One region of the Corynebacterium sp. NPDC060344 genome, then DNA from elsewhere that is predicted to be linked to it. Evidence: predicted binding sites of a transcription regulator. Region 1 holds the regulator's gene; each other region holds the start of a gene.

Evidence for each region. The regulator LexA, encoded in region 1, represses DNA repair genes until DNA is damaged. The targets are predictions, from matches to a motif close to CGAACANNTGTTCG.
Region 2: a site for LexA is predicted at 3,864-3,877, ahead of ACFWGD_RS05580 (HNH endonuclease signature motif containing protein). Genes of this name have one in related genera too.
Region 3: a site for LexA is predicted at 2,275-2,288, ahead of ACFWGD_RS05010 (error-prone DNA polymerase). Genes of this name have one in related genera too.

What each region holds. Positions count from the first base shown of each region.
Region 1 covers NZ_JBHXCS010000001.1:155,434-165,460, reverse strand. The annotation lists gene ACFWGD_RS00755 (HPr family phosphocarrier protein) at 39-311, opposite strand; gene ACFWGD_RS00750 (fructose-specific PTS transporter subunit EIIC) at 352-2,472, opposite strand; gene ACFWGD_RS00745 (1-phosphofructokinase family hexose kinase) at 2,501-3,466, opposite strand; gene ACFWGD_RS00740 (DeoR/GlpR family DNA-binding transcription regulator) at 3,463-4,242, opposite strand; gene ACFWGD_RS00735 (phosphoenolpyruvate--protein phosphotransferase) at 4,532-6,214, shown strand; gene lexA (transcriptional repressor LexA) at 6,642-7,352, opposite strand; gene ACFWGD_RS00725 (hypothetical protein) at 8,075-8,218, shown strand; gene nrdR (transcriptional regulator NrdR) at 8,253-8,702, shown strand; gene hrpA (ATP-dependent RNA helicase HrpA) at 8,730-10,027, opposite strand, start outside.
Region 2 covers NZ_JBHXCS010000003.1:136,657-146,683, forward strand. The annotation lists gene ACFWGD_RS05565 (potassium channel family protein) at 1-843, shown strand, start outside; gene ACFWGD_RS05570 (ATP-dependent DNA helicase UvrD2) at 830-2,953, shown strand; gene ACFWGD_RS05575 (NAD(P)H-binding protein) at 2,978-3,646, shown strand; gene ACFWGD_RS05580 (HNH endonuclease signature motif containing protein) at 3,974-5,782, shown strand; gene ACFWGD_RS05585 (hypothetical protein) at 5,790-6,056, opposite strand; gene ACFWGD_RS05590 (ABC1 kinase family protein) at 6,067-7,377, opposite strand; gene ACFWGD_RS05595 (TOMM precursor leader peptide-binding protein) at 7,394-8,239, opposite strand; gene ACFWGD_RS05600 (YgjP-like metallopeptidase domain-containing protein) at 8,322-8,858, shown strand; gene ACFWGD_RS05605 (zinc-dependent metalloprotease) at 8,865-10,027, opposite strand, start outside.
Region 3 covers NZ_JBHXCS010000003.1:694-10,720, forward strand. The annotation lists gene ACFWGD_RS04995 (methionine ABC transporter permease) at 1-91, opposite strand, end outside; gene ACFWGD_RS05000 (methionine ABC transporter ATP-binding protein) at 88-1,185, opposite strand; gene ACFWGD_RS05005 (MetQ/NlpA family ABC transporter substrate-binding protein) at 1,175-2,071, opposite strand; gene ACFWGD_RS05010 (error-prone DNA polymerase) at 2,322-5,726, shown strand; gene ACFWGD_RS05015 (alpha/beta hydrolase family protein) at 5,807-7,681, shown strand; gene ACFWGD_RS05020 (tRNA (cytidine(34)-2'-O)-methyltransferase) at 7,900-8,517, shown strand; gene ACFWGD_RS05025 (bifunctional methylenetetrahydrofolate dehydrogenase/methenyltetrahydrofolate cyclohydrolase) at 8,577-9,431, shown strand; gene ACFWGD_RS05030 (DUF3017 domain-containing protein) at 9,442-9,867, shown strand; gene ACFWGD_RS05035 (hypothetical protein) at 9,869-10,027, shown strand, end outside.

The DNA of each region.
Region 1 (10,027 bases):
CGGGGACGCCGGCGTCGCAAAGCAGGAAAAGCGGGGGCCTACTCCTCGTCGAGGTTGCTCTCGATGAGGGCGGCGATCTTCTCCACGGCACCGGCATCGTCGGAGGTGACCGTGACCTGATCGCCGTGCTCGGCGCCCAGGGACATGATCATCAGCGAGCTGGCGGCGTCGGCGGGCTCGTCATCGTCGTCGGACTCGACGAGCTCGATGAGGATCTCCTCGTCGTACTCCGCCGCCGCATCGGCGATGAGGGTGGCGGGGCGGGCGTGCAGGCCGACGGTCGAGCCGACGGTCACGGTCTTGGAGGCCATGTGTGGTGGTCCTTTCGGTGGAAGGTATCGGTTGTCGATTTTACGCGGAAGCCGGCTGCGCGGGCGGAGCTTCGGCTGCGTCGGCCGGGGAACCGGCCGGGGCGCCGGAATCGGCGGCCGCACCGGCGACCTTGCGGGGCCACAGCTGCTTGAGCGCGCTGACCAGCACCGCGCCGACGATGGCGCCGGCGATGATGGCGGCGAACCAGGCCAGGACGTTGTCGATGGCGAAGAAGACGAACACGCCGCCGTGCGGGGCGCGCGACGCGGCGCCGAAGGCCATGGACAGCGCGCCGGTGACGGCGCCGCCGGCCATGATCGACGGGATGACGCGCAGCGGGTCGGCGGCGGCGAAGGGGATGGCGCCCTCGGAGATGAACGATGCACCGAGCAGCCAACCGGCCTTGCCGTTTTCGCGCTCGGCCCGCGTGTACAGCGCCGGGCGCACGGCCGACGACAGCGCCATGGCCAGCGGCGGCACCATGCCCGCGCCCATGACCGCTGCCATGACCTGCATGGAGGCGGTGTCGCCGGTGGACAGCCCGGCGGTGGCGAAGAGGTAGGCGGCCTTGTTGATCGGCCCGCCCATGTCGGCGCACATCATGAGGCCGACGATGACGCCCAGCAGGATCGCGGAGCTGCCGGACATGCCGCCTAGCCAGTCGGCCAGCGCGTTCATCAGCGAGGTCAGCGGGCGGCCGAGGAACAGGAACATGAGCAGGCCGACGCCCACGGAGGCGACCAGCGGCACGATGACCACCGGCATGAGAGACGCCAGCCAGCGCGGCACGCGCAGCGTGGTCAGCCACAGGGCGATGAGGCCGGCGACGATGCCCGTGACCAGGCCGCCGAGGAAGCCGGCGCCGATGGCAACGGAGATCGCGCCGCCGATGAAGCCCGGCGCGATGCCGGGGCGGCCGGCCAGCCCGAAGGCGATGAACGCCGACAGGATGGCCACGATGACGCTCATGCCGAAGTTGCCCGTGGCGAACAGGATCGCGCCCAGGTACAGCAGCAGCCCGGAGCGCTCGACTTCGGTGACGGTGCCGTCGGCCATGGGGATCTGGTTGCCGGGCAGGTTCCACAGGGTGTAGTCCTGCGAGACGCGGTCGGCGACGCCGGCGACTTCGTAGCCGCCGAATAGGAAGCCCAGCGCGAGCAGCAGGCCGCCGGCGGCGACGAACGGCACCATGTAGCTCACGCCCGTCATCACCGCCTGCTGGATGCGCTTGCCCCAGCCGAGGGAGGAAGCGGTGGTGCTTGACGACGACTCCGCGTCGCCGCCGCCCGCCGTCCCCGCCACGCGCGCGGCGTTCGGGTCGCCGGCGGCGGCGATGGCCTCGTCGATCATGGCGGCGGGTTCGTTGATGGCGCGCTTGACGCCGGATTCGATGACCGGCTTGCCGGCGAAGCGGTCGCGGTCCTTGACACCGACGTCGGTGGCGAAGATGACGGCGTCGGCGGCGGCGATGGTCTCGGCGGGCAGGGCCTGGACGGCCGACGAGCCTTGGGTTTCCACCGCGAGGTCGACGTCGTCGCGCTCGGCGGCGATCTGGGCCAGGGAGTCGGCGGCCATGTACGTGTGCGCGATGCCGGTGGGGCAGGCGGTCACCGCGACGATGCGGGTCGCCCGCGTCGAAGCCGCCACGGGCACGGGCGCGGAGCGCTCGGATGCGGAGGTCGGCTCCGAGGCCGTCTTTTGGGCGGTCCCGGCGATGCGGGCGTTGACCACGTCGACGATCTCGTCGGGCGTGGCCGCACCGCGCAGCGCGGCGCGGAAGTCCTTCTTCACCAGCCCGCGCGCGAGCTTGGACAGGATCTTCAGGTGCGCCTTGCCGCCGCCGGCGGGCGCGGCGATGAGGAAGACCAGATCCGCCGGGCCGTCGGGCCCGGAGAAATCGACCGGGCGAGTCAGGCGCGCGAACGCCAGCGTCGGTTCGGTCACCGACTCCGACCGGCAGTGGGGAATGGCGACGCCACCGGGCACGCCGGTGCCCGACTTCGCCTCGCGGGCCAGAGCGTCGTCGGCAAGCTCGTCCGCGTCGGCGGCGCGGCCCGCGCCCGCGACCAATGCGGCCAGATGCCGGATGACGGCCTCCGGGGTGCCGCCCGGCGCGACGTCGAGTTCGACGAGCTCCGGCAGGATGACCTGGGATGACATTGGGGACTCCTCGTGCAGTGGGGGAGAGTCAGAGTTCCCGGACGGCCACAGCGCCCGGGTTCGTCTGGTCGGGGCGGGGGATGGTGGTGCCGGGCAGGGACGTGGCGGCCGACCCGTAGGCCACGGCGCGGGCCAGCGCGCCTGCGGGGTCGATGCCGTCTTCGCGGGCGAGCAGATACCCGGCCAGCGAGCTGTCCCCGGCGCCGACGGTCGACAGCGGAACGATGGGGGGAGGGGTCGCGGCGAACGCCGGGCCGTCGGCAAGCACGAGCACCGCACCCGCGGCACCGAGCGTGACCAGGACCTCCCCGACACCGGACGCATTGAGGGTGCGGGCGGCGGCGACGACCGCGGCGAGGTCGCCGTCGGAGGCGCGGCGCTCCAGGTCATCGCCGTCGAGGCCGGCGAGCTGGCCCAGTTCCAGGCCGTTGGGCTTCATGACCTCCGGCGCGGCGGCCGGGAACGCCTCGCCCAGCGCCAGCAGCGGTGCATCGGAGGTGTCCACCGCAATGCCGGCATCCGGGTTGGCCTCGCGGACGCGGCGCACGCAGGTGGCCCAGAAATCGACCGGCGCGCCCGGGGGCAGCGACCCGGCCAGCACCACCCACGTCGCCTGCGGCGCATGGTGGGCCAGGCGCTCGAGGACGCGATCGGCGTCGACGCCGGACAACAGCGCGCCCGGGGTGTTGAGCTTCGTCGTCGTGCCATCGTCCTCGACGATGGTCAGGTTGACGCGGGCCTCGTCGGGCAAGTCGATGGGCTCGTGCGGGATGTCCGTCTCGGCGAGCAGGCGGGAAAAGCGGCCGTTGCTCGCCGCCGGGTACAGCGCCAGCGTGTCGTGGCCGGCGTGGGCGACGGCGGCGGAGACGTTGACGCCCTTGCCGCCGGGCACGTCCGACTGCATGGCCAGCCGGAACACGCCACCGCGTTCGAGGCGGCCCTTGACGGTGGTCGTCCGGTCGATCGAGGGATTCGCGGTGAGCGTGAGGATCATCGGGCGACGATCACCTTCACGTCATGGTCCTGCAGCTCGTCGATGAAGGCCTGCGGGGCCGACGGGTCGGTGATGACCACGTCGATGTCGTCGAGCGCGGCGAAGCTGACCAGGAAGTCGCGGCCCAGCTTCGTCGAGTCGCACATGACCACGACCTTGCGGGCATTGGTGATCATCGCCCTCTTGACCGCCGCCTCCTGCGGGTCGGCCGTGGACAGGCCGTGGTCGATGGTCAGGGCGTTGGAGCCGATGAACGCGACGTCGGCGCGCATCAGCGCCAGGGAGCGCAGCGCCGCATCGCCGACGACGGCCTGCGTGATGGCGCGGACCTGGCCGCCGAGCAGCTGCAGCTCGATGTAGGGCGCGCCGGCCAGCGTCAGGGCGCTGGGCAGGGAATTGGTGACCACCGACCAGTGGCGCTCTTCGGGGAACGCCGCCATCAGCTCGGCCAGCGCCTCGGTGGTGGTGCCGGCGTCGAGGAAGACGCCGCCGCCGGAGGACGGCAGGAAATCGACCGCGGCGCGGGCGATGGAGCGCTTGGCGTCCTTCTGCGCCTTCTTGCGCGCGTCGACGCTGACCTCGACGGTCTGGAACGACTTCGCCGCGACGGCGCCGCCGTGAACGCGGTGGACCGCACCCTCCGCGTCGAGCTGGGCGAGGTCGCGGCGGATGGTCTCGGCGGTGACGTCGAAATGGTGCGCCAGATCCGAGACCGTGACCCTGCCCTCGACGGCCGTCAATGAAGCGATTTTGCGTCGGCGTTCTTCTGCGTACACGGTCGTCTCCTGCGTTTGGGCCGAATCAAGCCCAATCGGGTGTCGATTGCCCGATTCTGCGATCCGGGGTGGGGCGGTATTTACGTGTGGTGGCCTGGACGTAACCGATTCCGGCTGGCGCCGCGACCACACACTCGGCTCCCTCCAATCATGCCCGAATATGTTGGAAAGTCAAGCGAGAATTGGGTTTCAATGTGGGAAATGTGGAGTAAGATTTTGCGCAAGGAGTTTCCGTTCGGGCCTCGCCCGCAGCGGGTGAATCGATCCATTCCGTAGTCCAGGAGAGCCCATGCCGTCGTCCACCACGTTGAAGGCCACCGCCGTCGTCCCGGGAGTGGGGTATGCGCCCGCCGTGTGGGTGCGGCCGCGTCCCGCGCTGCCGCCGGAGGGCGAGCCGCATGCCGGCGACGCCGAGGCCGAGATCGAGCGCTTCCGGGCGGCGGCCGCGGCGGTGTCCGAGCGGTTGGCCGCCCGCGCCGGCCGTGCCGAGGGCAACGCGGCCGAGGTGCTCCTGGCCACCTCGAAGCTGACGCTGGACCGCGGGTGGCACCGGGCCGCGGTGAAGTCGATCAAGGCCGGGGTGGGCGCGGAGTCGTCGACGATGGCGGCGATCGAGAAGTTCGTGGAGATGTTCAAGGCCGCCGGCGGGATCATGGCCGAGCGCACCACGGACCTGGAGGACATCCGCGATCGCGTCATCGCGGAATTGCGCGGCGAGGACGAGCCGGGATTGCCGGCCGTGATCGAGCCGTCGGTCTTGCTTGCCGACGACCTGTCGCCCGCCGACACCGCCACCTTGGACCCGGAGTTGTTCGTGGCGATGGTGACCACGCTGGGCGGGCCCACGTCGCACACGGCGATCATCGCCCGGCAGCTGGGCGTGCCGTGCGCGGTGGCGGCGGGCGCGGGCTTGCGCGTCATCGAGCAGGGGACCCTGACGCTGGTGGATGGCGCCAAGGGGGAGATCACCGCCGACCCCGACCCGGCGGTCGCGCAGGCGGCGGTGGACGAGGCCGCGCGGATGGCCGACAAGATCGCGGCGTGGTCGGGTCCGGGGCGCACCGCCGACGGGGAACACGTGCAGCTGCTGGCCAACGTCGGCGACGGCAATGCCGCGCGCATCGCCGCGGACGGCGCGGCCGAGGGCATCGGCCTGTTCCGCACCGAGCTCTGCTTCCTGTCGGCGGCCACGGAACCGACGGTGGAGAATCAGGCGGACATCTACGCCACGGTGCTCAAGGCGTTCCCGGAGTCGAAGATCGTCGTGCGCACGCTCGATGCGGGCTCCGACAAGCCGATCGCCTTCGCCAATCTCGGCGACGAGGACAATCCGGCGCTGGGCGTGCGCGGCCTGCGCATTTCGCGGTCGAACTCGGGGCTCATGGAACGCCAGCTCGACGCCATCGCACTGGCCGGCACGAAGGCGGGCCGCGGAGCGGAGGCCCCGACGTGGGTGATGGCGCCGATGGTGGCGACCCTGGAAGAGGCCGAGTGGTTCGCCGGGCTCTGCCGCGAACGCGGCCTGACGCCGGGTGCGATGATCGAGATTCCCGCCGCGGCCCTGATGAGCCACGATCTGATGAAGGTTCTCGACTTCGTCTCCATCGGCACCAACGACCTGACCCAGTACGCGATGGCCGCCGACCGCCTGTCGCCGCACCTGGCGTACCTCACGGATCCGTGGCAGCCGGCGGTGCTGCGGTTGATCGACATGACGTGCCGGTCCGGCAAGCTCACCGGCACCCCGGTCGGCGTGTGCGGCGAAGCCGCGGCCGATCCGCTGCTGGCCTGCGTGCTCGTGGGCCTCGGGGTGAACTCGCTGTCGGCGGCCGCGACGGCGCTGCCGGGCGTGGGGGCCCAGCTCGCCGAGGTCACCGCCGCCCAGTGTGCCGACGCCGCTCGTGCGGCGTTGGATGCGCCGAACGCCGATGCCGCTCGCGCCGCGGTGCGCTCCGTCTTCGGCCTGGAGTAGCCGCGCGCTCCGTTTTCGGCCTGGGGTAGCGGTCCACGTCGCGGCTCACCGTGGCCGTCGAGGCTCGTCACGGACGTCCCGCGCCGCCGCGTGGGGCCGTGAATGCATGGATGGTCGCTGAATTCAGTTGGAATCGACCCATCAATTCAATCTCAGGGTTTTCGCGCCCTTTCCGAGGGGCACGCGGACTCTGAGCTTGAAGAAATAGGGGGTCAAGAATTCAATCTCCTGCAGGTTGAGGCCGGATTCACGGCCGCGAAAACTCTGAGATTGAATGGGGGCTTCCCCGGCTTGCTCCCCGCCAACCTGTGCGCGCGGTGGAAGCGGGGCCTGAGGCCTGGCTCGCGCACCACATGCTGGCTGGCGCACCGAATGCATGAGAAGGGGCCCGAGCACATGGTGCTCGGGCCCCTTCTCGGGTGGTGGATCAGAGACGGCGCAGGACGCTGACGACGCGGCCGAGGATGGTCACCCCACCGTCGACCGGAATCGGCTCGAAGGCGTCGTTGTGGGGGAGCAGCCACTTGCCCGAACGATCCTCGTGCCACTCCTTGACCGTGGCCTCGCTGTCCGAGTCGCCGTCGATCATCGCCGCGACGAAATCGCCGTTGTTGGCCGTCTGCTGCGACTTCACCACGACCCAGTCACCGTCGAAGATGCCGGCATCGACCATCGACTCGCCGACGACGCGGAGCATGTACAGCTCGCCCGGACCGGTGAGCTCTGCGGGAACCGCCATGTGCTCGTCGATGCTCTGCTCTGCCAGGATCGGGTTGCCGGCGGCGATCTGGCCGACGATGGGCACATACGTCGGGGCGGTGGCGCCTTCCGGCACGACCGGGACCGACGCCGACTTCGGCTTGGGGCCCGGCTTGCCGGCGTGGTTGTCGAGCTTCTGCTTCAGATCGCGGACGTCGACCGCACGCGGCTTGTGGGGATCGCGGCGCAGCGCGCCCTTCTTCTCCAGCTCCTTGAGCTGGTAGGCCACCGACGACGTGGAGTTCAGCCCGACCGCGTCACCGATCTCCCGGATGCTCGGCGGGTAGCCCCGCAGGGACACCGCGTCCTGGATGACCTCCAGGATGCGCCTCTGTCGGTCCGTCAACGTGTTCTTGTGCGGCTGCTTCTTATCGGCCATGTTTCCACTCCCACCGGGTTCGGTCGTGCTCGGTTGCGTAGTGCTCGGGTGACTAATGCTCGGGTGCACGGGGCTCGGGTGCCCCGGTGCTCGATGTCGTCGTGCTCAGGTCGATCGGCCATGCGCGCGATCGGACCTGCCTCGCTCGTGCCTGCCGTTCGAACACGACCCTACACCAAATCGTGCGGGGGTGGCACAACTGTTCGAAGTTTTTGCCCCCATGTCTGGACGGGATCCGGGGGCGGTGATATAAATCGAACACAGCAACGCAGTCGAACATTCGTGCAGTGACCGCGACCGGGATTTTCGAAACCGTTTCGTATGATGCTCGCGAGTAACCGGATGGAAGGAACCAACCGATGACCGCTTTTATCGAAGACTACCGCACCGCCACCCTGAACTGGCATGACGTGGACTCCACGGAGTCCGGGGATCAGGTTCCCTCGTGGCTCGAGAACGATGCTGCTGCGGTTCGCCCGGCTGCCCGAACCGCCGTGCGGCGTCGTCGCGCCGCCGCCGATGTTCGAACGGGTGCCGCGACGGATCGAACGCGGGTCCGTACGACCCGTCGTCCGTCGAACGGTCGCCCCGGCGGTGTTTCGGGCGCGTCGCGCCGTCCGAACACACGACGAACGGCCCTCACTTCTGCGCCCACCCACGGGGTTTCGAACATCGGGCACGTCCGCGACGGTCGTTCGGCCGTCCGCGGCCCGGTGCAGGGGGTGCGCCGCACGCGCACCTCGATGGCCGTCGTCGCCGGCGTCGGCGCCGTGTTCGGCCTCATGCTGCACTTCTCCGGGATGGGCGCGCCCGCCCCGGAGACGGCACCGGCCCCGACCTACGTCGGCGCCGCTCACCAGCAGTAGGGGCGTGGGGCGCGGGCACCGTATGCTCGACGACGTGCATTGCCAGTTCTGCCACCACGACCAAACCAAGGTCATCGACTCCCGTCTCATCGACGATGGAATGACCATCCGCCGCCGGCGCGAGTGTCTGGCGTGCGGCAAACGATTCACCACGCTAGAGCGGTCGCAGCTGATCGTCGTCAAGCGCGACGGAGTCGTCGAAGATTTCAGCCGCGACAAAGTGATCCGCGGCGTGCGGCGGGCATGCCAGGGGCGCGAGGTCCCCGAAGCAGCGCTGAAACTGCTCGCCCAGCAAGTGGAGGAAACCCTCCGGTCCAAGGGCACCCCGCGGGTGGACTCCAACGACATCGGGCTGGCCATCCTCGAACCGCTGCGAGACCTCGACGAAGTCGGCTACCTGCGCTTCGCGTCGGTGTACAAGTCGTTCAGCTCGGCGCAGGACTTCGAAAACGAGATCCTGTCGCTTCGCCACGACCGCACGTAAGACGCGCAGTCCGGGCACGGTCACCGGCTACCGCAGCTTGTCGATGGCCTTCTTCACCCGCTGCGGCGACACCGTGCGCGCCGTGCCCAGGCGCTGCGCGAACAAGCTCACCCGCAACTCCTGGATCATCCAACCGATGTCCCGGACGGCCGCGGACTTCTTCCGCGCCTCCGGCAGCTTCGCCAGGCGCGCGGCCAGGTGCTCGTTGACCTCGGCGACCTCATCCTCGAGCTCTGCATCGCGGTCGGGATCGGTGGCCATGTCCGCCAAGCGCACCTCCATCGCCTCCAGATAGCGGGGGAGATGGCGCAGGTTCGCCCACCCGTGCCGGGCGACCGCGCCCTTGGGCAGCATGAACTCCAGCTGCGCGCGCATGTCGTCGATGGCCGGGCCGTCCCACTCGTTCAGCTGCGACACCACGCGGTGATACGCCGGCAGCGCCTTGGCCATGCCGACCACGAGCTGGCGCACCTGGCCGGGGACCTGCGGCTTCACGGCGTCGCGGAGCTTTGCGTACTCCTCCGGATCGCGCACGGGACCGCCGGCTCCCATCATCAGATCGCGCACGACGGTGACGCGGCAATCCTCCACGAGCCCCTCGGCACCACCATGCGGCCACGCATCGACGGCCACGCGCTGCTGCAGCGGCAGGCCCTTGACCATCGACTTGGCCTGCACGGTGCAATCGCGCAGCAACATGGTCAGCGTCGCCGTGACCAGCGACGCCTTGGCCTGCGCTTCCGTGGGCACGACCTTGACGGCCACGCCGTCCTTCGTGGCCACCAGCGTGGGATACGCGGTGACCTTCTGGCCGTCGACGGTGTTTTCCACGGTCTCCGGCACGGCGCCGAGATTGTCGGCCGTCCACTCCTTCACCGCGGCATGCTCCGACGACCCGGCGGCCTTCGACACCGCCGTGGTCACCTGGCCGGCGCGCCGGTGCTGCAGGGCCTTCAGATCCCTGTCTTGGTCGGTGATCTTCCCCCGGCGGTCGACGGTGGCGAAGTTGAACCGCAGGTGCGGCGGCAACTTGGACACGTCGAAGTCGCCGGCGTTGATCCCGGACCCGCCGAGCTGGCGCAGGGCGTCGGCCAGCGACTCGCGCAGCGGCCGGGCATACGGCGTCATGGACGCCAGCGCCCTGGATGCGAAGTCGGGGGCGGGGACGACGGACCGTCGCGAAGCCTTCGGCAGCGTGCGGATCAGCGACTCCACCAGCTCCTGGCGCAGGCCGGGGACGAGCCAGTCGAAGCCCTCGTCGCGCAGTCCGGCCAGCAGGGGAACGGGGACGTGGAGGGTCACGCCATCGTCGTCGGAGCCGGGCT
Region 2 (10,027 bases), on a different contig from region 1:
TCGCTGTCGACGACCGGCTACGGCGACATCGCGCCGGTGACCGAGCGGGCCCGCATCCTGAACATTTTGGTCATCACCCCGCTGCGCGTGGTGTTCCTGGCCCTTTTGGTCGGCACGACCCTGACGGTGCTGACGGAGGAATCCCGCCGGGCACTGCAGATCCAGCGTTGGAGGAAGCAAATGCGCAATCACACCGTCGTCATCGGCTACGGCACCAAGGGCCGCTCCGCCATCGCGGCGCTGCTCGCCGACGGCACGGACCCGTCGCAGATCGTCGTCGTGGACAAGGACCAGCACGCCCTCGACCAGGCGGCCGTGCGCGGCCTGGTCACCGTCCACGGGTCGGCGACGAAGGCCGACGTGCTCAAGCTCGCCGGCGTCCCGCGCGCCCGGTCCGTGGTCGTCGCCCCGAACAAGGACGACACGGCGGTGCTGGTGACGCTGTCGGTGCGCGAGATCGCCCCCGGCACGACCATCGTGGCGTCGGTGCGCGAGTCCGAGAACCGCCACCTGCTCACCCAGTCCGGCGCGGACCAGGTGGTCATTTCGTCCGAAACCGCCGGCCGCATGCTCGGCCTGGCCACCGTCACCCCGTCGGTGGTGGAGATGATGGAGGATCTGCTCAGCCCGGACGAGGGCTTCTCCGTCGCCGAGCGCCTGGTCACCGAGGAAGAGATCGGCGCCAACCCCCGCCACCTGGCCGACATCGTGCTGGGCGTCGTGCGCTCCGGCGAGCTGTACCGCATCGATTCGCCCGAGTGCGAGTCCGTCGAGCCGGGCGACCGGCTGCTCTACGTCCGCCGCGTGCTCAAGGAGGAAGCCGATCCGGATGCCGCAAAGTAACCCCGCATTCGGCGGGGCCGTCGCCCTCGACCCGGACCAGCTCGAAGCGGCGACGGCGCCGCTGGGCCCGGTGTGCATCCTGGCCGGCGCCGGCACCGGCAAGACCCGCACCATCACCCACCGCATCGACCACCTGATCCGCTCGGGTTTCGTCCAGCCGCAGAAGATCCTCGCCGTGACGTTCACGGCCAGGGCGGCCGGCGAGATGCGCGACCGCCTCACCGCGATGGGTTCGACGGGCGTCCAGGCCCGCACGTTCCACTCCGCCGCCCTGCGGCAGCTGCGGTACTTCTGGCCCCAGGTCGCCGGCGATCTGCCGTGGCGCCTGCTGGACAACAAATTCTCCGTCGTCGCCCGCGCCGTCCGCGCCACCGGGCTCGACTCCGGCAAGGAGACCATCCGCGACGTCATGGGCGAGATCGAATGGGCGAAAGCCTCGTTGGTGACCCCTGAAAGTTATGCGGGGGCCGTCGACAAGCGGGGCCGCGTGGCCCCCGTGCCCGCCGACAAGCTCGCGGCGGCCTACCGCACCTACGAGGACATGAAGACCTCGCCCGACGGCATGCTGCTCGACTTCGACGACCTGCTGCTGCACACCGCCGGCGCCATGGAGAACTCGCGGGCGGTGGCGGAGGAATTCCGCGCTCAGTACCGCAGCTTCGTCGTCGACGAGTACCAGGACGTCACCCCGCTGCAGCAGCGCGTGCTCGACGCGTGGCTCGGCGAGCGCGACGACCTCACCGTCGTCGGCGACGCCAACCAGACCATCTACTCGTTCACCGGCGCGACCCCGGAATACCTCATGGGCTTTTCGCGGCGCTTCCCCGACGCCACCGTCGTGCGCCTCCAGCGCGACTACCGCTCGACGCCGCAGGTGGTGCATTTGGCCAACGAGGTCATCGGCAAGGCGAAGGGCCGGCTCGCGGGTTCGCGCCTGCAGCTGATCGGCCAGCGCCCCGAGGGCCCCGAGCCGGGCTACACCGAATACGACGACGAACCGCAGGAGGCGCGGGTCGTCGCCAGGCAAATCCGCCGGCTCATGGATTCGGGCGTGCCCGCGTCGGAGATCGCGGTGCTCTACCGCGTCAATGCCCAGTCCGCCGTGTTCGAGCAGGCGCTGAGCGAAGCCGGCATCCCGTACCAGGTGCGCGGAGGCGAAGGCTTCTACCAGCGCCCCGAGATCAAGCAGGCCGTCGCCGAGCTGATCCGCGTGGCGCGGCGGCCCGACGTGGCCACCTCCGGCGACGGCACGGCCGGCACCACCGGCGAGACCCTGGTCGGCCGGAAACTGACCTCCATCGTGCGCCAGACGCTGGTGCCGCTCGGCCTGACCAAGGAGGAGCCCGAGGGCGCCCAGGCCCGCGAACGCTGGCAGTCGCTCGGCGCCCTGGCCGACTTGTGCGAGGAGCTCGTCCACGCCGACCCCGAACTGCGCATCGAGGGCCTTCTCGGCCAGCTGCGCACCCGCCAGCAGGCCAAACAGCCGCCGACGGTGCAGGGCGTGACGCTGGCCAGCCTCCACGCGGCGAAGGGCCTGGAGTGGGACGCGGTGTTCCTCGTCGGCCTGACCGACGGCAACATCCCCATCCAGCACGCGCTGAAGAAGGGCGACGACGCCCAGGAGGTCGAGGAGGAGCGCCGCCTCCTCTACGTCGGCGTCACCCGCGCCCGCGAGCATCTGGAACTGTCGTGGTCGCTGTCGCGGCAGGAGGGCGGGCGCCGCACCCGCCGCCGCAGCCGCTTCCTCGAGGGCCTCGATGTCCCCGGCCTGGCCACCGCCGCACCGCCGGCCCCGGCGAAGAAGAAGCCGACGCAGTGCCGCACGTGCGGCGGTCGCCTGGCCACGAACGCCGAGCGCATCATCGGCCGCTGCTCGGCGTGCCCCTCCGACGTCGACCCGCAGCTGGTGGAGACCATCCGCGCCTGGCGCGCCGAAACCGCCCGCGAGATGTCCGTGCCCGCCTACGTCGTCTTTTCCGACGCCACGCTCGCCGCCATCGCCGAAGCCCGCCCCTCCGAGCCGGCCGAGCTGCTCGCCGTGCCGGGCATCGGGCCCGTCAAATTCGAACGGTTCGGGGCGCAGTTGCTCGCGCTGATCGCGGCGTCGTAAAGCAACCATCGGTAGCGTGGGGCCATGCGAATCCACGTCATCGGAGCACATGGAAAAGTCGCGCTGCGTGCGCTGCCGCTGCTGGCGGCCGCGGGGCACGAGGTCGTCGGGGTGATCCGCAACCCGGATCATGCCGCGGAGATCGAGGCGACGGGCGCGGTGCCGCACGTCGTCGACGTCGAACGGCTCGACGAGGGCGGCTGGCGGGCACTGCTCGAGGGCACGGACCTGGTCGTCTGGTCGGCCGGCGCCGGCGGGGGCAGCCCGGAGCGGACGAAGCGCGTCGACGAGGTCGCGGCGATCGCGTCGATGGACGCCTGCCCGCGCGGGGCGGGGTACGTCATGGTGTCGTACTGGGGCGCCGGGCCCGATCATGGCGTGCCGGAGGACAATCCCTTCGTCCATTACGCCGACGCGAAGGCCGCGGCCGACGAGCATCTGCGCGGGTCGGGGCTGCGGTACGTGATTCTGAAGCCGGGCGCGCTCACCGAGGAACCCGCCGGCAACGTCCACGTCGGCGACGATTCCGAGGTCCCCGCCGACGTCGAGCGCACCACCGCCCGCGCGACCGTCGCCGCGATGATCGCGCATTGCGTGGGTCGCTTCGACGAGCTCGCGGGGGACGGCGGCCGCGAGATCGCCTTCCTCGACGGCGATGTCCCGCTCGGCGAGGCCGTTTCCGCCCAGTTGTAGCGTCGTTTCCGGGCCCGCATCCTGCCGCAGTTGCGGCGGGTGCGGGCCTTTCGCGTGCGTGCTTGACGACGGGATGGTGCGCAGGCTGTTCGGCCATGAGTAGAAGTCACGTTCGATCCAGTGGGGTGGAACATTGTACGGTGTGGGGTGGGATGATTGTGCGTGTACAGTGCGGAAAATCACCCAACGTTCACCTTTTGTTTGCTTCTTACGCGCTCGAACGCGTGTATGATCAATGGTGAAGCAGGGTAGATCAGGGCAGATCAGTTTCAGCGATCACGCGCAGAACCACTTTTGATCCGTACTCGCATTACCGGGGGAACCGACATGGCCTTCGACCATGACGCAGCCGATGAGCACGACGATCCGGACCACCACCACGACCAAGAGATACCCGCCCGACCCCGCAAAAGGTGGGTCACCGAACGCGACGAACCGGTGGCCGCCATCGGGCGGGTGCGCAACATCGCCGACGTCGACCTGTCCGTCGCCGTCACCCCGGATGGTGATGCCGACGTCGACTCCCACATCGCGTCCGTCGCCACGCGGTTGGGGCTGACCAGGCATTGGGCGGGAAGGCACTGCGACGTCGGCATGATGTTCGCCCGGATGCCGAAGGTCCTCGAGTTCGCCCGCTCCGGGGCGCTCCCGCATTTCCGGTTGGCCAAGATCGCCGATGCCATCATCGCGGTCTCGGACGACCACATTGCGCAGGTGGAGGAGCGGATCCTCGCGTATCTGCGTCCGACGAAGGATCTTCAGGCGCTGCCGGGGCCGAAGGTCTTCTCCCGACGGCTGCGCGAGATCGTCGAGGCCGTCGAACCCATTTCCACCCCGCCCGACGAGGAGGAGAAGAAGGCCCTGGAGTCGGAGTCGGTGTCCATCCTCAATGATGGCTGGGGCGACTTCGGGCAGATGGACGTGTGGATGCGCAAGGACCGCCTCGCCGAGTTCGAGGCCACCCTCCGCGCCATCCGCGACGCGAAGATCAAGGCCGGCGAGGACTGCACCCTCGCCGACGCTCTCATGGCCATGTCCCGCGGCGATTTCGCCGGAGCGAAGGTGACCATGAACGTCTACGCCGATGCCAATGCGACCCTCGACGGTGACGGCGGCGGGGATGGGAGTGGCGAGCTGCGCCTCTGGCTCGACGGCGCCGGCTGGTTGCCCAAGTACCTGACCCGGCAATGGCTCGAGCGCTGTGAGGACGTCCGTTTATCGGCCGATTCGCAGGTCGACGGGTATGTGCCCAGTGATGCTCAGAAGGCGCGGGTGCGTGCCCGCGATGGCGGCTGCCGATTCCCGGGGTGTGATGTGCCGGCGCACAGGTGCCAGATCGACCACGTCATCAATTACGACCCCGACGCGTCTGGTGCGGCATTCGTCGCCGGCGACGGCTCGAATCAGCTCGGCGTGACGGCGACGTGGAACTTGCAGTGCCTGTGCCAGCATCACCACAACCTCAAGACCAGCCGCCACTGGAACGCCGTGATGAACGACGACGGTTCGGTGGACTGGTTCGACCACACCGGCTCCGCGTTCGCGACGTCGGTGCCGCACGGTCCGATCGCGCACATCAAGCGGCAGACCTTCGATCAGCGGGCCACCCGGTTGGCGACGACCATCCACGGGGACAATCTCCGCCGGATGCGCGCCGAGGCGGACGCCGCGGCGGCCATGCAGCGCGCGGAAGTGGACGCGGCACTGCGGAAGTACACCCGTGACCTCGCCGAGTATGAGCGGGCGATGGCCGAATACACCGCCGGTCCGCTCAATGATCCGGATCCGGAGGTCGCCGAAGAAGCGCGGTGCATGGCCGATGCCGCCGATGACGGGTGGCCGGCCGCCGATGACTCGGTATGGGATCCGGGTTGGGAATCCCGATCGTGGGGAAGTCCCAATGAGTTCGGCCACTCCGGCACTCCCGGTCAAACGTCCCGGTCGTGGTTCGGGTGGACCGCCGATGAAGATCCCGACGCCGATGCGTTCTGGAGAGTCTCGCCACCAGAATCCGCGGAGCGCCGCCGGCCGATGCACCGGGCGTCGATCGATGCCGACCCGGGTTCCGCACCGGTACCGCCCGTGCCGCCGGACCCGCACACGAACTTGGGCTCGGACTCGGAGGTCCCGTTTTAGTGGGCAGCTACCCACCGTCGCCGATGCGGGAACTGGCGGACCAGGCGGCTTCGGCATGCCCGATGGCGAGGTCGAGGGCATCGGCGCAGGCGCGCAGCTCCTCGGCCACCGCATCGGCGGCCTCTGCGGGGGTGATCACCGACGAATCGTCGACGGTCAGCGAACCCCGATCCCACACCTCGGCCGACGCCACCAACTGGCGGACCTGGTCGACGATGCCGGACAACCCCTCGTGGGTCATCCCCACCTGGCCGTACAACTCCTGCGGACGCATGCCGCAGACGCTACCGCGCCCCGCCCAACCCCACCATCTCGGGATAATGCTCCGCGATCACCTGCCGATACGGCGCCGGCGCAGACAACTGCGACAACACGGCGACGGCACCGGCGAGGATGCGGTGGATCATGATGTACCGCTTCGGCATCCCGAACTTCCGGCCCAACTTCGACTGCGGCGACGACGGATCCATGAACGGCCCCATCACCCGCTTCAACCACGCCACCGTGAACACGAAATCATCCTGCGACAACGGCTCCGCGAAAGGCAGCAAAAAGGCCTCGACCTCCTCCGGCGTCAGATCCTTCTCCCGGCCACCGGTGACGTAGCCATGACGGACCGCCAAATCCAGCAGATCCTCCCTGCGCCCATCCACCACGGCGGCGACCAACTCGATCAACGGCCGCGGCAGACCCTCGGGCACGTGGATGCAGGCGCCGAAGTCGATGACGGTGAGGACGCCGTCGTCGGAAAGCAAGAAGTTTCCCGGATGCGGGTCCGTGTGCATCCTCTGCACCAGCCCGGGGGAGGCGAACTCGAAGACCGTCAGCGCCTCCGCGGCCCGCGAGCGCTGCTCCTCGGTGCCGTGGTCGATGATCTCGCCGAGCCGCACGCCCTCGACCCACTCGCTGACCAGGACCTTCGGAGACGACGCGTAGACCTTGGGCACGTGCAGCCGCGGCTCCTGGCCCTGCCCGAACGCGGTGTGGAAGGCGCGCTGGTGGTCCGCCTCGATGCGGTAGTCGAGCTCGTCGAGGACGTTGTCGGCGATCTCGTCGACCAGATCCGACATGTTCATTCCGTCCTCGAGCTGCTGGAGGATGGGGGTGATCATCTTCAATTGGCGCAGATCCGCCCGGATCGCCTTGTCCGCGCCCGGGTACTGCACCTTCACCGCCACCGGCGACCCGTCCGACCACACCGCCTTGTGCACCTGGCCGATCGACGCGGCGGCAACGGGGACATCGTCGAACTCCAGGAAACGATCCCGCCACGCGGTGCCCAACTGCCGGTCCAGCACCCGGTGCACCGACGACGCCGGCAGGGGAGGGGCCTCCGCCTGCAACGACCGCAACGTGCCCGACAGCGGCTCCGCCAACTCATCCGGCAGGATCGGCGCGAAGATGCTCAGCGCCTGCCCGACCTTCATCGCCCCGCCCTTGAGCTCCCCGAGCACCGCCGCCAACTGCTCCGCGGTCTTGCGGGGGTTCGTCGCCCGGCTGCGGGGATTGAGCGCCCGCGCACCCGCCGACAACGGCACCGACGCCAACCGCGCGGCGCGGCGGAACGGGGACCCGGACACCGACTGATCGCTCATGGGGGCCATTGTGCCGCTATCGCGCCCCCGTGCACACCGGGCACTGCGGATGCGGCAGCAGCGGGCGCACCCCGCCGGCCGCCCCGAGCGGGTCGACCACGGTCTCCGCGCCGCGCAGGACGGAGGGCCCGCGCATGCCGTCGTCATCCGGTCCGACGGCAATGAGCTGCGCCACGACCGTCGCGATGGTCGCGGTCACCGTCTCCGGCGGCGCCGTCCCGATCCTCCCCGCCAGCTGCAGCGCCAGCACGCGGCGGGCGGGATCGTCGTCGGCGCGGTGGGCTTCCGCGCAGGCGGGGCACGGCGCCTGCGGGTCGGGGACCCAGGGGCCGACGACGCCGGCACCGTCGCGAAGCACGACCGACAGGTGCGGGATGCCGCGCCCCCGCAGCGTCGCCAGCAGGGGCGCGTCCGGCACCTCGAAGCCGGTGAGCACCACCGCGCCGACGGAGTCGACGGGTTCGCGCGCGATCCACCGCCGCGTCCCCGCATCCGGCAGGCGCGACACCGGCTGCCATCCGCGCACGCGCAGCGCGTCGGCCAGCCGCGGGCGCAGGCCATCGCGGCCGATGAGGGTCACCGGGCCCGGGTCGCGGTGCTTTTCGACGAGCCCCGCCCGCCCCAACTCCGCCACCAGCATCGAGCGCACCGCGGCGGGCAATTCGGTGCAGGACAGGGCGTCGGACACGCAGGCGCCGCGGGTGCCGTCGAGGAGGGCGGAAAATACGGGGCCGGGGGAGATGCCGTCGGGAAGCGGAAAAATCACGCACGTGCGCGGATCGGCCCCGAACTGGATGCGCCCGCCCGGGCGCAGCAGCACCGGGACGTGGCGGTGCAGAAGCACCGGCGTCTTTACCCCCATGCCGACACTGAAGCACGCCCGCCCCACACGCGCACCCGGCGAAACGTCCCGTTTCACCCCCGAACCCGTCTACGCTGGGGTCATGGACCGCAAGCGCCCGAATCGCGACCGACCCGACTACGGGCCGGACGTCGAAGTGCGGCGCTCCAAGCGGCGCCGGCGCACCGTGTCCGCGCGGGCGGAGGGCAGCCGGATCGTGGTCATGGTCCCCGACGATCTGCCCGACGACGAGGAACGCAGCCAGGTCGCCGAGATCGTCGAGAGGGTCCGCCACAAGGTGGGCAACAACCTGGACAACGACGCGCTGGACAAGCGCGCCCGGCGGCTGGCACGCACCGTGTTGGAGGGCAGGCCGCGCATCCAGTCGATCACGTGGGTGCGCAACATGTCGCGCCGCTGGGCGTCGGTGACCGGCGACCCGGGCCGGATCCGGGTCTCGCACCGGCTTGCCGACGTCCCCGAGTACGTCCTCGACGACGTCATCATCCACGAACTGGTGCACACCTTCATCGAGGACGGCCACTCCGACGAATTCTGGGAATGGGCCGCGAAAGCCCCGCACCACGAACGGGCGCGGGGCTATCTCGAGGCGTATCAGCGATGGGGCGTGCGGTCCTAGGCCGTTCTAGCTGTCGCCCTCTCGCTTTTCGCGCTCGTCGCCCTCTTCGGCCTCCTTGCGCAGCTGGTCCTCCAGCGCCGCGATGGGGTCGAAGTCGTCGGAGGAATCGCCGCCGAGCACGCCGTCGATGAACTCGGCGGAGTTGTCCAGGTCCTCGGCCACCGGCAGGAAGTCCGGGTGGTCCCACACGCCGTCGCGGCGGTCGACGCCGACGGCGGTGGTCAGGCGGCGCCACAGGTCGGCGGCCTCGCGGACCTTGGGGGCACCCAGGTCGATGCCCGTCGCCTTTTCCAGGGCCTTCTCCGCGCCGCCGGACACCCGACGGCGGCGCCAGGCCTCGTCGAGCTGCACGGCACCGGGCAGGCGCTCGCCCAGGGCGTCCTCCACCACGACGTCGACCCAGCCCTCGACCAGCGCGAGGAGGGTCTCCAGGCGGGTGCGGGCGTGCTGGTTGGCCGAGGTGATCTTCGGCGACAGGTCCATGTTCTGCATGGCCGACATGGCCTCCTGCAGCTTCGACGGATCCTGCATCGACTCCAGGTCCAGGCCGCGGGCGGCTTCCTCCACGCCGGAGTAGTCCATGACCAGGCCGGAGGCGTACTCCTCGACCGACGAGATCATCCGCTCGACCAGCCACGGCACGCGGTCGTACAGGCGCTGGTGGGCGGCCTCGCGGGCGGCGGCGTAGACGTAGAGCTCCCGGGCGGGCAGCTCCAGCTCCTCTGCCAGCGCCGTCAGGTGCGTCGGCAGCAGCGCCGCGGCGCCGGTGGTGTGCAGCGGCAGGCCCAGGTCGGAGCCGGTCAGGGCGTCCTTGGCCAGATCCGCCAGTGCGCCGCCGAGCTGGACGCCGAAGTTCATGGAGTTCATCCGGCCCATCATCCCGAGCATCGGGCCCATCATCTCGCGGGCCTGCTCCGGCATGCCCGCGACGGAGGCCTCCGCCATCTGCTCGGCAACCGGATCGACGATGCGCTTCCACGTCGGCAACGTGTGCTCGAGCCACTGCAGGGAATTCCACCCCTCGGCGCGGTTGGCGCCGGCGGGCAGCGCCGTGGCCTCGTCAAGCCAGAGCTCGGCGAGGCGCAGCGCGTCGGCAAGCGCCTCCCGCTCCGACTCGCGGACCGGCGCAACCTGGCCGATGCGCTGGCGGGCGATGCGCTCGGTGACCG
Region 3 (10,027 bases), on a different contig from region 1:
ACATGCGCGGGCCGAGCTGGCCCCAGTCGGTGTCGCGGGCGAGGATCTCGGTGGTCGCGGACGCCGCGGCGGCGGTCGTGGTTGCGGTCATCGGATTACCTCGCTGTCGGTGAACTCGTTGAGCTTGGCGACGACCCGCTCGGCAGCCGCCGCGGCGTCCTCGCCGCTGAGGCGCAGCGTCAACCGGCCGAAGGACCGGGCCTGCACGTTGGTCACGGACCCGTGCGCCACGGTGGCGTCGAGCCCCTCGGCGCGCGCGATGTCGAGGACGCGGCCCAGGGGGACGTCGTCGTCGACGCGGACGGTGACCAGGGCGGCGGCACCGTCGTCAAGCGAACCGACCGCGGAATCCAGCTCCCGGCCCTCCGGGCGGTCGCGCAGTGCCGTGGCGGCGAAGCGGCGGCCGACCTCGGTGGTCGGGTGGGCGAAGAGATCGTGAACGGTGGCGTGCTCGACGACGCGGCCGTTTTCCATCACCGCGACGTGGTCGGCGATGGCGCGGACCACCGACATCTCGTGGGTGATCAGCACGATGGTCACGCCGAACTTCCGGTTGACCTCGCGCAGCAGCTCGAGGACGTCTGCGGTGGTCTCGGGGTCGAGGGCCGAGGTGGCCTCGTCGGCGAGCAGCAGCGACGGGTTCGTCGCCAGCGCGCGGGCGATGCCGACGCGCTGCTTCTGGCCGCCCGACAGCTGCTCCGGGTAGGAGCCGCCGCGGTCGCCGAGGCCCACGAAGTCGAGCAGCTCGGCGACGCGGGCCTTGCGCTCGGCCTTGCCCATGCCCGCCAGCTCCAGCGGGTAGGCGACGTTGCCGGCCACCGTGCGGGAGGTGAACAGGTTGAACTGCTGGAAGATCATGCCGATGTCCCGGCGGACCTCCCGCAGCTGCTTCTCCTTGAGCCCCGCGATGTCGGTGCCGTCGAGCAGCACCTCGCCGGAGGTGGGCGACTCGAGGCCGTTGATCAGGCGGATCAGCGTCGACTTGCCGGCGCCGGAGTATCCGATGACGCCCAGCACGCCGCCCGGCTCCACGGCGACGGTGACGTCGTCGAGGGCGCGGGTCACGTTCTTGCCGGAGCCGAAGACCTTGGAAACGCCGCGCAGCTCGACGCGGGTGCCGGACTTCGCGGAAGCGGAGCCGGCGGTGGCGTCGAGCTGGGAGGCGGTGCCGGAATTACTCGGCATCGGGGTTCTCGCGGGCGTCCTTCTCGGCGGCGTCGAGGATGGCCTCGAGGTCGGCGACGGGGCGCGTGACCGGGATGGAGGTGCCGCGGGAGTCGCGGGCGACGGCTTCGGTGACCTCGTCGCTGTGCCAGATCTCGGCGAGCTTCTTCAGCTGCTCGTTGTCCTTGTTGGCCTGGGTCGTGGCGAAGACGTTGATGTACGGCTCGGCGGCGGCGTCGTTCGGGTCGTCCTTGAAGATCGCCGAGTTCGGGTCGATGTCGGCGCGATCGAGGAAGGTGTTGTTGATCACGGCCGGGGTGCCCTCGCCGTAGGCGGCGGGGGTCTGGGCGGCGTCGATCGGGGTGACGGAGACGCGGGAGTTCTCGGCGTCGATGTCCAGCGGGGTCGGGTTGGCGGAGTCGCCCTTCAGGGCGATGAGGCCGGCCTTCTCCAGCACGCTCAGGGCGCGGCCCTGGTTGGTGGAGTCGTTGGGGATGACCACCTCGGTGCCGTCGGCGATGTCCTCGACCTTGTCGCCGCCCTGCCAGTACAGGCCCAGCGGGACGATCTCGGTCGACGCGATCGGGGTGAGGTCGGAGTCGGCGCCGACGTTGTACTGGGCCAGGTACTTGATGTGCTGGAACAGGTTGACGTCGAGCTCGCCCTCGTCGAGGGCGGTGTTCACCGGCGGGTACTCGGTGAAGGGCACGATCTCCATATCGATGCCGGCTTCGTCGGCCTTCTCCTCGAAGACCTTCCAGGCCTCCTTCTCGAAGTCGGTCGTGCCGATACGGATGGTGTCGCCTTCGGCGAGCGGCTCGGCGGGCTCGTCGTTGCCGCAGGCCACCAGGCCGGTGGCCGCGAAGGCCAGGGCGACGGCGCCGGCTGCGAATCGTCGCAATGCCATGTGCTTCTCCTTGCAGTGGGGGCCCGTCGCGCGGTTCGCGAATAGACCAAGCTGTCTTGTTGTGGGATCAGCGTAGCACCCTGGGCGGATCGAGTGGAAAGTGGCGTTCATCGGGCCGGCTCCGGGAAGGCTCGCCGGCGGTGTGCTTTCTGCTTTGCGACGGCCGCCCAGCGGCCGATAGAATCCCTTCGACCTGGCATGTTCGAATGAGTGTTCGCGTTTATCCGCGCCCGGGTCTACCGTGTGGGCCATGAGCGTGTGGAGGGGTTCCGCGGGAGGCATCGGCGAAGGCGCCGATGCTGGCGTCGGTGCTGGTGCCGGCAATGGCGACGGCGCAGACGCCGGTGCCGCCGGGTCGCGCCGTGACGGCCCCCTGAGCTGGTCGCGCATCGAGCGGATCCTGTCGGGCAAGTCGGTGGGGAAGCTCACGCCGGGCTACGGCATGAACGGGCAGCGGAGGTCGGGGGCGAGTGATGGTCGGGGAGCTGGTGGTGGAGCTGCGGATGGGGAAGCGAATGCCCGGTCGAATGCGGTGGCGGGCGCCGGTGGCGTCGATCTGCACTGCCGCTCCAGCTATTCCTTCCTGCACGGTGCGTCCGATCCGGCGGATCTGGTGGACGATGCCGTGCGGCTGGGCCTGACGGCGCTGGGCATCGCCGACCGCGACGGGCTCTACGGCGTCGCGCGGTTCGCCGAGTCCGCGGCGGAGGCCGGGCTGGACACGATCATCGGGGCGGAGCTGTCCCTGCCGCAGGCGCCGCTGACCGTGCTGGCCCGCGGGCCGGAGGGTTACCGGCGGCTCAGCCACGCCATCAACGACGCGCTGATGTCCGGCGGGGAGAAGGGCGTCGCGCGGTATCCGGGGCTGGAGGAGCTGGCGCGGGCCGCCGGCGGGCAGTGGCAGGTGCTGGCCGACGTCGCCTGGCTGCCGCATCTCGCGGATCTGGTGGGGGCGTTCGGTGCGGAGCATGTGGCGGTGGATCATCACGCGGACCTGACCCCGGCGGCCGCCGATGCCCAGCGCGACCTGGCCGCGGCGGCCGCCGAGCATGGACTGCGGCAGGTGGCGGGCGCGGCGGCGACGGCGGCGACGCCGTCGGATGCGCGGGTGGCCGGGGCGAAGCATGCGCTGGCGCAGCGCGAGTCGCTCGACGACCACGAACCGAAGCTCCCGCCGACCGGTGGCTCGTGGCTGCGCTCCGGCGCGGAACTGGAGGCCATGTTCGGCCACCTGCCCGGTGTTCTGGAGGCCACGGCGCAGGTGGCGGCGGAGTGCGCGTTCACCCTCGACCTCATCGCGCCGAATCTGCCGGCGTGGGACGTGCCGGAGGGCCACGACGAATCCTCGTGGCTGGCCCACATCGCCCGGGAGGGCGCGCTGCGGCGCTATGGTCCGGCCGCCGGGTTGGGTGAAGGTTTGTGTGAAGAAGTGGGCGAAGAGATGGGCGGAGCCCCCGGCGGGGGCGGTGCACCGGACGTCGTCAAGCAAGCTTGGAGCCAGCTGGAACGGGAACTGGCCGTGATCGATGAACTGGGGTTTCCGGGGTATTTCCTCATCGTCCACGACATCTGCGAGTTCTGCCGGCGCGAGAACATCCTGGCGCAGGGGCGCGGCTCGGCGGCGAATTCGGTGGTGTGCTTTGCGCTGGGCATCACCAACGTCGACCCGATTTCGGCGGGGCTGCTGTTCGAGCGGTTCCTGTCGCCCGAGCGCGACGGCCCGCCCGACATCGACCTGGACATCGAATCCGGGCGGCGCGAAGAGGTCATCCAATACGTCTACGGCCGCTACGGCCGCGACAACGCCGCCCAGGTGGCCAACGTGATCACCTACCGGCGCCGCGGTGCGCTGCGCGACGCCGCCCGCGCGCTGGGGCACGCGCCCGGCGTCATCGACGCATGGGTGAACAAGACCGCCGAACCGCCGGGCCAAGTCGCCGAACTGGCCGAAGGGCTGCGCGGGCAACCCCGCCACCTGGGCATCCACTCCGGCGGCATGGTCATCTGCGACCGGCCCATCGCCGACGTCGTGCCCGTGGAATGGGCGCGGATGGACAACCGGTCGGTGGTGCAGTGGGACAAGGACGACTGCGCGGCGGCCGGGCTGGTGAAGTTCGACCTGCTGGGGCTGGGCATGCTCGAGGCGATCCACCACTGCATCGACCTCGTGGCCGAACACCACGGCCGGACCGTGCGGCTGTGGGAGATCGACGTGGCGGAAAAGGCGGTCTACGACATGCTCTCGCGCGCCGACGCCGTCGGGGTGTTCCAGGTGGAGTCGCGCGCGCAGCTGGCCACGCTGCCGAGGCTGCGGCCGCGGGAGTTCTTCGACCTCGTCGTCGAGGTGGCGCTGATCCGCCCCGGCCCCATCCAGGGCGGCAGCGTGCACCCGTACATCCGCCGGCGCAACGGGCTGGAGAAGGTGACGTACGACCATCCGGTGCTGGAGAAGTCGCTGGGCAAGACGCTGGGCATCCCGCTGTTCCAGGAGCAGCTGATGCAGGTCGCCGTCGACGCCGCCGGCTTTTCCGGGGCGGAGGCCGACTCGCTGCGCCGGGCGATGGGCGCCAAACGCTCGGTGGAGAGGATGGAGGCGCTGCGCACCCGATTCCTCGACGGCCTGCGCGAGACCAACGGCATCGTCGGCGAGGTCGCGGACCGGTTGTGGGACAAGATCGTGGCGTTCGCGGCCTACGGCTTCCCGGAATCGCATGCGCAGTCGTTCGCGTCGCTGGTGTATTTCTCGGCGTGGTTCAAGCACCACTACCCGGCGGAGTTCTGCGTCGCGCTGCTGCGGGCGCAGCCGATGGGCTTCTATTCGCCGCAGTCGCTGGTCGCCGACGCCCGCCGCCACGGGGTCGGCTGCGACGGCCCGGACGTCAACGTCTCCGGCGTGGAGCCCGACTGCCCGGGCGGCCGGATCCGGCTGGGGCTGGGGTCGGTGGCGGGGCTTGGCGACGCCGCCGCGCAGCGCATCGTCTCCGCACGCGGCGGCGCCGGGGAAGCCTCCGGCGCTTTCCGCACCGGCCCCTTTGCCGACGTCGCCGATTTGGCGCGCCGGGCGTCGCTGACCGTCGCCCACGTCGAGGCCCTGGCCAGGGCGGGGGCGCTGGAATGTCTGGGCATGGATCGTCGTCAAGCATTGTGGGCGGCCGGCATCGCCGCCACGGAACACGAGGGCATGCTGCCCGGGCTGACGGTGGCCTCCGCGCCGGCGCTGCCCGGCATGACCGAATTCGAGCTGGCCGCGGCGGACCTGGCGGGCACCGGCGTCACCCCGGAGGAGTACCCCGTGGCGCGGCTGCGCGGGGAGCTCGACGCGCTCGGCGTGGTCCCGGCGGCGGGGCTCGGGGCGGTGGAGGACTCGTCGCGGGTGCTGGTGGCGGGGATCGTCACCCACCGGCAGCGGCCGGGCACCGCCGGCGGGGTGGTGTTTTTGGGGATGGAGGACGAAACCGGGCTGATGAACGTCCTGTGCACCCCGGGGCTGTGGAACCGGTTCCGCACCATCGCCACCACCGAACGGGCGCTGGTGGTGCGCGGCATCGCCCAAAACGCCTCCGGGGCGGTGACCATCGTCGCCGACAAGCTCACCCCGCTGCGCGACGCCGTCGCCGCGCCCGTCGTCGCCGGGCGCAGCCGGGACTTCCGGTGACGCGGGCGCCCCGGGCGCCACGGGCGCAATCCAGGGGCGCAGCGCCGCCGCCTCCGGGGGCTTTCCTATGATCGGCGGGTATGCGGCACACCTACGGCTCCTCACTCGCGCCCGACGGCAGCGCGATCGCGTACGTCGTGCGCGAACGCGGCTACCCGAAGGCCGTGCAGGTGGCGCTGACCGACGACGGCCTCGGCGACGAGCGGACGGTGAAACTGCCCGTCGACGGCCCCGTCACCCGCGTGCTGCATTCGCCCGATGCCCGCTGGATCGCCTGCGAGGTCTCTCCGCTGGGCACCGAGCGCCTGGAGACGTGGCTGGTGTCCACCGACCCCGCCGTGCCCGGGGCCAAGCGCCTGCAGCTGTCCGGCGACGCGAAGACGACGCTGGTGGAATGGGACCGCGACAAGCTGGCCATGGACGCCGTCGCCGCCGACGGCATCACCGAGGGCCGCCTGGTCGACCCCGTCACCGGCGACTACACGGTGCTCGACCGGCGCACCGACTCGCTGCTGGTCTCCGCCGAGGCCGGCCATGCGCTCATGCGCGTCGGCCCCCGCGGCAGCCGCGAGCTGCTGCTGGTCAAGCCCGACGGCACGTGGCTGCCGCTGCTGCGCCCCGAACCCGGCGCGATGACCGACGCCGGCACGATCCTGCGCGAGGAGACCACCGCCGCCGACGGCCGCGTGACCGTCATCGTGTGCTCCGACCATTCCTCCGACCGCCGCCGCGTGCTGCGGGTGGCCGTCGACGGCCGGGAGGTCACCGCCGAGGAGATGGTGGGCAACGCGGATTCGGACGTCGACGAGTTCGTCATCAGCGAGGACCTGTCCACCGCCGCCGTCCTGTGGAACACCTCCGGCGTTTCCCTGCTGGATCTGCTGACCCTCGGCGAGGACCAGAAGGTGCTGGTCCGCCGGTCGGTTGAGCTTCCCGGCATGGTCGCCTCGGATTTGTCCATCACCGATGACGGCGAGCTGCTGTCGCTGACGGTGGAGGGCCCGAATCTGCCGCCGACGGTGGAGATCATGCGCACCAGGACCGGCAAGATCGAGCCGATTAACGTCGACCGCACGCGCCGCATCGCCGAGCGCGCGCAGGAGAACTACATCCCGGAGCTGGTCCACTTCACCGCCCGCGACGGCCTGGAGTTGTCGGGCTGGCTCTACCACGGCGAAGGCGACGACGCCGCGGGCCCGCAGCCGGTGTACATCCACCTCCACGGTGGCCCGGAGCTGCAGTCGCGGCCGGTCAACCACGATATTTTGACCACGCTGGTCGACTCCGGCGTCACCGTCTTCACCCCGAACATCCGTGGTTCGTCGGGTGCGGGCCGGCCGTTCCTCCACGCCGACGACCGCTACGGGCGCTTCGCCGCCATCGACGACGTCGCCGACACCGCCCGCTTCCTCGTCGACACCGGCATCGGCGACCCGGACCGGCTGGCGCTGGGCGGCCGCAGCTACGGCGGTTTCCTGTCGCTGCTCGTCGCCGCGCGCTACCCGGAGCTGTTCAGCGCCGTCGTCGACGCCTGCGGCATGACCAGTTTCGAGTCCTACTACGGCTCCACGGAGCCGTGGCTGGCGTCGGCGGCGTACCCGAAATACGGCTACCCGTACCACGACGCCGAGCTGCTGCGGCAGGTCTCGCCGCTGAACCAGGCCGGGAACATCACCGCCCCGGTGCTGTTCATCCACGGCGAGTGGGACACCAACGTCCCGGAGCGCGAGTCGCTGCAGATGCGCGACGCCCTCGGCGCCCGCGGCGTGCCCACCGAGTACCTGCAGGTTCCCGGCGAGGGCCACAAGTACGCCAAGCCGAAGAGCCGCCGCCTCATCGCCGCGGCGCTGCTCGACTTCCTCGGCCGTCATGGGCTGGTGACCACGCCGAACCTGTCGCTCCTCGATGCCCGCATCGCCGAGATGAAGGCCGGTGCCCCGGGCGTCGACGATTAGCCGGGGCCGGCTCGCCTTGCCCCACCCCACCCGCCCACTCGCTAACCCACCTCGAATGTCTTAACCCACCCGTTAAAACGGGCCATTTTCGCCATTCGAGGTGGGTTTACCGGGGAGGGGTCGGTGGCGGGCCCAATTGAGTCTAGGCCGCGAGCGCCAACGCCGAATTGGACCTGGCTGGCTTTTGGCACCCGCCCCGCGGCGTACCCTTTCCCACCGTGACCGCTTCTCCCGAATCCGCCAATACGACCAGCACTGCCAGCACCACCAGCACCGATCCCACGAGCACGGCCCCCTTTTGCCACGTGCTCTTCGCCAGCCCGCAGATCCCGCCGAACACGGGCAACGCGATCCGCATGTGCGCGGGCACGGGCGCGGCGCTGCATCTGGCGGAGCCGCTGGGCTTCAACTTCGACGAGAAGCACGTCCGCCGCGCGGGCCTGGACTACCACGATCTCGCGGAGGTCCACGTCCATCCCTCGCTCGACGCGGCGCTCACGGCGCTGGTGGGCCCGGCTTCTCGGATGCTTGACGACGGCCACGGGGACGGCGGCGTCGCAAAGCAGCCCGGGGAAATGGAAGGTGCGCGGCGCGTGTTCGCGTTCACGGCGCACGGGGAGAAGTGGCACACCGACGTCGACTACCGGCCCGGGGACGTGCTGCTGTTCGGGCCGGAGCCGACGGGATTGCCGGAGGAGGCGCTGGCGGACCCGCGGGTGACGGAGCAGATCCGCATCCCCATGATCCCGGGGCGGCGGAGCATGAACCTGTCCAACGCGGCCGCCGTGGCGGCGTACGAGGTGTGGCGGCAGATGGGTTTCCCGGAAGGGAAGTAAAGGCGGGGCCCGGGAGGGAAGTGACGGTTTTCCGGATCGGCTTTGCCATACTGGGAGCCATGACGGCGACGAAGCTTGACGGCAAACTGTATCGCGACGAGATTTTCCAGGATCTCGCCGCCCGGGTGACGAAACTGAAGGAAGCCGGCGTGACGCCGGGCCTGGCCACCGTGCTGGTCGGCGACGACCCGGGCAGCCACTCCTACGTGAAGATGAAGCACCGCGACTGCGAGCAGATCGGCGTCTCCTCGATCCGCCGCGACCTGCCGGCGGAGACGTCGCAGGAGGAGCTCGAGGCGGTCATCGCCGAGCTCAACGCCGACGACGCCTGCACGGGCTACATCGTGCAGCTGCCGCTGCCGAAGCACATCGACGAAAACCGCATCCTGGGCCTCATCGACCCCGACAAGGACGCCGATGGCCTGCACCCGGTGAACCTGGGCAAGCTGGTGCTCAATGAGCCGGCGCCGCTGCCGTGCACGCCGAATGGGTCGATCCACCTGCTGCGCCGCTTCGGCGTGGAGCTGGCCGGCGCGAAGGTGTGCGTCATCGGCCGCGGCGTGACGGTGGGCCGGCCGATCGGCCTGATGCTCACGCGCCGCAGCGAGAATTCCACGGTCACGCTGTGCCACACGGGCACGAAGGATCTGGCGGCGGAGACGAAGCAGGCGGACATCATCATCGCGGCGGCGGGCAAGCCGCACATGCTCACGGCGGACATGGTCAAGCCGGGTGCGGCGGTGCTCGACGTGGGAGTGTCCCGCCTCGACGGCAAGCTCGCGGGCGACGTGCACCCCGATGTCTGGGACGTCGCCGGGGCGGTCTCTCCGAACCCGGGCGGCGTCGGCCCGCTCACGCGCGCCTTCCTGGTGCGAAACGTCGTCGAACGCGCCGAGCGCCTGGCGGGTCTGTAGGGGGTTTGGCTTGACGACGCCGCCCCGCAACCGCCCACCCCGTCGCCCCGAAGGCGGCGCGGTGCGGTTCGGCGCGCGCGAAATCGCCAGGAGGGCCGACCGGGGTGATCTGCCGGATCCGATGGTCAACCCGCATTCGCCGGATGAGCCGGCGCCGGGGGAGAAGTGGCCGGATCGCATCCGGTGGCTGCTGTACGGGCTGCTGTTCTTCGGCCTGGGCGCGGCGGTGGTGTTCCTCGGTTTGGAGCGGTGGCGGCGGGCGACGTTCATGCTCGGCGTGACCATGATGTACCTGGGCGTGATCCGGCAGTACCTGCCCGATTCGCTGCTGGGCGTGTTCAGCGTCCGGTCGAAGAAGTTCGACCTGTGGTTCTGCCTTCTCGTCGGCGGCGCCATGGTGTTCCTGGCCAGTTCCGTCGACGCGCTGGGGAGCTGACGTGGCCGCCGGGCGGGTGCCGCTGATCGCGTACACGTGGCTGGCGTGCGTGCTGGTGCCGGTGGCCGTCTTCGTCATTTCCTCGGGCGCGCCCATCGACGACACGGCCGTCATGATGGTGATGTACATGTGGCTGCCGTCGTTCGTGCTGGGCAACGGC